Chryseolinea soli: one gene and its partner. The protein of the gene in region 1 binds, or shares a complex with, the protein of each later gene. Links are inferred from orthologs where the notes say so. Each region holds a gene or a part of one and is shown in the gene's direction. Other genes may lie near its edges.

Region 1 (2,893 bases):
TATCGACCAGGGCATCGAACACAGCGCGGGTGCGTCTTTCGCGAAGAATCCCATTTATTTCGATCCTGAAAATATTGTGAAGCTCGCCATCGAAGGCGGCTGCAACGGTGTGGCCACTACGTTTGGCGCACTGGCCATGGTGGCTAGAAAATATGCCCATAAGATTCCTTTGATCGTGAAGATCAACCATAACGAATTGCTCACTTACCCCAACAAGGCCGACCAGATCATGTTCGGTTCCATTGAGGACGCCTGGAACATGGGCGCTGCGGCGGTAGGAGCCACGATCTACTTCGGCTCTGATAATGCTACCCGCCAGATCATTGAAGTGTCTAAAGCTTTTGAGCGCGCTCACCAGCTTGGTATGGCCACTATTCTCTGGTGCTACACCCGTAACAACGCCTTCAAAAAAGACGGTGTTGACTATCACGTATCGGCCGACCTTACCGGCCAGGCCAACCACCTTGGCGTGACCATCCAGGCCGACATCATCAAGCAAAAGCTTGCGGAAACCAACGGCGGCTACAAAATGCTGAACACCGGCGGAAGCAGCTATGGCAAACTGGACGAAAGAATCTATACGGAGCTCACATCCGATCACCCGATCGACCTGTGCCGCTACCAAGTGTTAAATTGCTACAACGGCCGCGCCGGCTTGATCAGCTCCGGTGGCGAGTCCAAGGGGGCAAGCGATCTGGCCGATGCTGTGCGCACGGCCGTGATCAACAAGCGTGCCGGTGGCACCGGGTTGATCTCGGGTCGCAAGGCTTTCCAACGCCCCATGAAAGAAGGCGTGGAGATCCTGAACGCCATCCAGGATATTTACCTCGATAAATCGATCGATTTAGCTTAACGAAATTGTAATTTCAGCCGATGAACCTCACCCGTTCATCGGCTTTCTTTTTTACTAAATTTTTTAACTATGTCTTGGTTCAAACGCAGCGATAAAGGAATACTCACTCCCACCGAATCCAAACGCGAAGTGCCCGACGGCCTCTGGTTCAAGTCGCCCGCCGGCAAAATTGTTCACACGCGCGAGTTGAAGAACAACGCCTATGTGGTGCCCGATGAAGACTTTCACGTGCGCATTGGCTCGGAAGAATATTTCGAAGTGCTGTTTGACGAAGGCAAATACACCGAGTTGGACCCCACCATGGAGTCGGCCGACCCGTTGAAATTCAAAGACACCAAGCCGTATCCGAAGCGCATCAAAGAAAGCCAGGAGAAGTCCCAGCTGAAAGATGCCGTGCGCACGGCCTATGGCAAAATGAATGGCATCGACATCACCATCGGCTGCATGGACTTCAGTTTCATCGGCGGTTCGATGGGTTCGGTTGTGGGCGAGAAAATTGCCCGGGCGATGGACCACAGCCTTCAAACAAAAAAACCGTTCCTCATGATCTCCCGCTCCGGCGGCGCGCGCATGATGGAAGCCGGACTTTCACTGATGCAAATGGCGAAGACATCGGCCAAGATCGCTTTGCTGGATGCTGCCAAAATTCCTTATATCTCCCTGCTGACCGACCCCACTACGGGCGGTGTAACGGCATCGTATGCCATGCTGGGCGATTTCAATATTGCCGAACCCGGCGCGCTCATCGGCTTTGCCGGTCCCCGCGTGATCCGTGAAACCATTGGCAAGGACCTTCCGAAAGGTTTTCAAAGCGCAGAGTTTGTGTTGGAACATGGCTTTCTCGATTTCATCATCGACCGGCGCAACATGAAAAACCGCCTCTCTACGTTGCTGCGCATGCTGCAGAACTAGGCGTCCGCAGACGAACGGTTTTATCCCCTTCCGTACACCCCTTCTTTTTTCGCACGCGGATTTGTTTCTGCATGGGCTTATTTCCTTGTCTAAGGATGTGGCACATGGATTGACCTTGGTGGTACTTGTAAACTTCTCGCTATGATCAAGAACTACATCAAGGTCGCCCTCCGCAGCCTTATCAAACAAAAAGTGTACACGCTCATCAATGTCCTGGGGCTTTCCGTGGGCATCGCGAGCTGTCTTCTCATCACCATGTTTGTGATCGAGGAGTTTTCGTACGACAAATTTTTGACGGATGCCGATCGCATCTACAAGGTCGTACTGGAGCGAAAGTATCCCAATCACTCCACCAACTATGCTTTCATCCCCCATTCTTATTCCGACGTGATGTCGCGCGACTTTGCAGAAGTGGAAGACGTGGTAAAAGTGAGCGGCCCCATCAACAACGTCGTGGTGAATTATACCGACCGCAAAAACGAAGTGAAGCAGTTTGAAGAAAACTTCGTCATGGCTGCCGACTCCAACTTCTTTTCTTTTTTCAGTTTGAAGCTGGTCAAAGGCGATCCAAAAACGGTGTTGACTAAGCTGAACGACATCGTGCTAACACAAGAGACCGCCAACCGCTACTTTGGCCAGGACGACCCCCTGGGAAAAACACTAAAGATCTTCAATCAGGATTTCAATGTCACCGGCATTTGCGAAAACCTGCCGGACAATTCACATTTAAAATTTGATTTCTTATCGAAGTGGAATGATCAGTTCTTTGGCGGCCCAAAGGTGAACTTCATCACTTTCTCGGCACATACCTATATAAAACTCAAACCCGGCGCCAACGCTGCCGCACTGGAAGCAAAATTTCCCAAGATGGTGGACACCTATGCGTCGGCGCAGATCGAACAAGATCTTGGAAAATCATGGGCTGACTACAAGCGCGAGGGCAACGGCTACCGCTACTTCCTTCAACCCCTCACGTCCATTCACCTCGACCCGACAAACCTGGAAGGATCCATGCGCCCAGGGGGAAACCGCAATTATGTGTACTTCCTCATCTGCATCGCCTCGCTCATCCTGGCGATCGCATGCATCAACTTTATGAACCTGGCCACGGCGCGTTCGGCCGAGCGG
Region 2 (2,998 bases), 2.6 Mb from region 1 along the record:
CTTTTGGAGCCCACCACGGAGGACCTGGGGGTAATGGATTCCATCCTGAAAAGCGATGGCAACGGCGAAGCCTACCTGCACATGAAGGCCGGCGGCAGCCGCAAACCCGCCACCCACGAATCGGTGAACAACCGCGAGCATTTTGTTTACCAGGAAGGATCGGCGGTATTTAAATTTGCTGTGACCAACATGGCCGATGTATCGGCACAGATCGCCGAGCGCAATAACCTGAACGGCGAAAACCTGCAGTGGCTGGTGCCCCACCAAGCCAATAAGCGCATCATCGACGCCACGGCCAACCGCGTGGGCATCACCGAAGACAAAGTGATGATGAACATAGAACGCTATGGCAACACGACGGCCGGCACCATTCCGCTGCTGTTGTGGGACTATGAGAAGCAATTAAAGAAAGGCGACAACCTCATCCTGGCCGCCTTTGGCGGAGGCTTCACCTGGGGTGCGGTCTATGTGAAATGGGCCTATAACAGTTAACAGACCAAAGGGTTTCAGGCCGGTAGCCCTCGGGCAGGTTGGCGCAAACTCTTGCAATTCATCAATTCATTTGTAACTTAAAGTTTGATTTTTTTATGGCAACCGTCTCTGATTTAAGCAAAGGAAATTACATCCGCTACAACGGCGAAGTGATGCAGGTGGAAGAACTCCAGCACCGCACGCCCGGCAACCTGCGCGCCTTCTATCAAATAAAAATGCGCAACGTACGCAACGGTAAAGTAGCAGAAAACCGTTTCCGCCCCGGAGAAGAAGTTGAGATCTTGCGTGTCGAAACAAAAGAATACCAATACCTCTACGCCGACGGCGACAGCCTGGTGTGCATGGACAATATTACCTTCGACCAGGTATACATCGACAAGCGATTGCTGGGCAACTCTGTGAATTTTATCAAAGAAGGTGTTACTTTGCTCATCGCCTTTGAAAACGGCGAGAGCGCCATCACCGCGGAAGCCCCCACCCATGTCGTGATGGAAGTGCAATACACCGAACCCGGTATGCAAGGCGATACGGCTACCCGTACATTGAAGGCTGCCACGCTCGAGAACGGCGTCGAGATTCGAGTGCCCCTGTTTGTAAACACCGGCGACAAGATCAAAGTCCAAACCTCCACTGGAGATTATGTTGAACGCGTAAAAGAATAAACTACACCATGAGCAAAGCACGCGCAGTAAAACCCGCAGCCAAAAAGGCGCCCGCTCCTTCAAAGGCCGCGAACGAATCAGGATCCGCTAACCAACCCGCAATGAAAACGACAGAAATAAGAGACCTCATCGACTTCATTTCCAAGTCGGGATTGAACGAAGTAAACATTGAAACCAAAGAGCTGAAGCTTCACGTGAAGCGCGAGCCCGATCAAAAGGTATTCAAGTCAACCCCCGTGATGACACAAGCCGCAGTGGCGCCAGTAGCGCAAGCCGCAGCGCCGGTAGCACAAGCCGCAGCACCCCGTGTGGAAGCTGCACCCGCAGCAACGGGCAAGAAGACCGTAGAGATCAAGTCGCCCATGATCGGAACATTCTACCGCTCCTCGACACCCGACACGCCTGCATTTGTTTCCGTTGGCGACAAAATCTCCAAAGGACAAACCGTGTGTATCATCGAAGCCATGAAGTTGTTCAACGAGATCGAATCAGAAGTTTCAGGAACCATCGTGAAAGCGATGATCGAAAACTCGTCGCCCGTGGAATACGACCAGGTCCTCTTCGTAGTAGAACCGGATTAATTAATTACCATATTCCGAAGTCTTTTTGTTTACGCTGACGCGTGATCCTTCCCAAAGCAAACGGGTGGACATTTCAGCCGAACAATTTGTAGCGGAGCATGTCATTGATGAGACGTTAACCCCAGACCACTGTGTTCAAGAAAATATTAATAGCAAACCGGGGCGAGATCGCCCTGCGGATCATCCGCACCTGTCGCGAAATGGACATCAAGACCGTGGCGGTATATTCTACCGCCGATCGCGAAAGTCTTCATGTGCGCTTTGCCGATGAAGCCGTGTGCATCGGCGCTGCGCCGAGCAAGGAGTCCTACCTCAACATACCCCGCATCATTTCAGCCGCCGAGATCACCAACGCCGACGCCATTCACCCCGGCTACGGCTTCCTGTCGGAGCGGGCCGAGTTCTCGGCCATCTGTCATGAGTACGGAATAAAATTCATCGGCCCCACACCTGCCATGATCGAAGCGATGGGCGACAAGTCGACCGCGAAAGACACCATGAAGAAAGCGGGCGTGCCCACTATTCCCGGATCCGAGGGATTGCTGGACTCTATCGAACAGGGTATCGAACTCGCGAAAGAGATCGGCTATCCCGTGATCGTGAAAGCGACCGCAGGTGGCGGTGGAAAAGGCATGCGCATCATCAACAACGAGTCGGAATTCAAGAAGGCTTGGGATGATGCCAAGCGTGAAGCCGGTGCCGCCTTTGGCAACGACGGCCTTTACCTCGAGAAATTTGTAGAAGAGCCCCGTCACATCGAGATCCAGATCGTGGGCGATCAATATGGAAAAGTGTGTCACCTTTCCGAGCGCGATTGCTCCATCCAGCGCCGCCACCAGAAACTGGTAGAAGAAACCCCCTCGCCCATCCTAAGCCAGGAATTGCGCGAGCGCATGGGAGAAGCGGCCGTGAAAGGTGCGAAAGCCATCAATTATGAAGGCGCCGGCACCATCGAGTTCCTCGTGGACAAACACGGCAAGTTCTACTTCATGGAAATGAACACGCGGATCCAGGTAGAGCACCCCATCACAGAAGAAGTGACGGACTACGACCTCATCAAAGAACAGATCAAAGTAGCGGCCGGTGTTCCGATCTCGGGCACCAACTACTTCCCCAAAATGTTTGCCATGGAATGCCGCATCAACGCCGAAGATCCCGCGAACGGCTTCCGTCCTTCACCCGGCAAGATCACCAACCTGCACATGCCCGGCGGCCACGGTGTTCGCATCGACAGCCACGTGTATGCCGGCTACACCATTCCCC

The links. The genes of interacting proteins can lie anywhere in the genome.
Region 2: the proteins of accD (region 1) and accB are in contact, whole or in part, in a solved structure (PDB 8UXZ), measured with the Escherichia coli proteins. The link is inferred for Chryseolinea soli from one-to-one orthologs.

What each region holds. Positions count from the first base shown.
Region 1 is NZ_CP032382.1:1,523,470-1,526,362, forward strand. The notes cover bases 24-2,843. They hold accD (acetyl-CoA carboxylase, carboxyltransferase subunit beta), read left to right. Parts: upstream 24-922; coding sequence 923-1,765; downstream 1,766-2,843. Other genes in these bases: D4L85_RS06520 (class I fructose-bisphosphate aldolase), read left to right, coding at 24-853; D4L85_RS06530 (ABC transporter permease), read left to right, coding at 1,907-2,843. Also shown: more of D4L85_RS06520, read left to right, coding at 1-23; more of D4L85_RS06530, read left to right, coding at 2,844-2,893.
Region 2 is NZ_CP032382.1:4,161,307-4,164,304, reverse strand. The notes cover bases 71-2,995. They hold accB (acetyl-CoA carboxylase biotin carboxyl carrier protein), read left to right. Parts: upstream 71-1,255; coding sequence 1,256-1,735; downstream 1,736-2,995. Other genes in these bases: accC (acetyl-CoA carboxylase biotin carboxylase subunit), read left to right, coding at 1,867-2,995; efp (elongation factor P), read left to right, coding at 588-1,154; D4L85_RS17820 (beta-ketoacyl-ACP synthase III), read left to right, coding at 71-492. Also shown: more of D4L85_RS17820, read left to right, coding at 1-70; more of accC, read left to right, coding at 2,996-2,998. UniProt on the Escherichia coli protein: This protein is a component of the acetyl coenzyme A carboxylase complex; first, biotin carboxylase catalyzes the carboxylation of the carrier protein and then the transcarboxylase transfers the carboxyl group to form malonyl-CoA.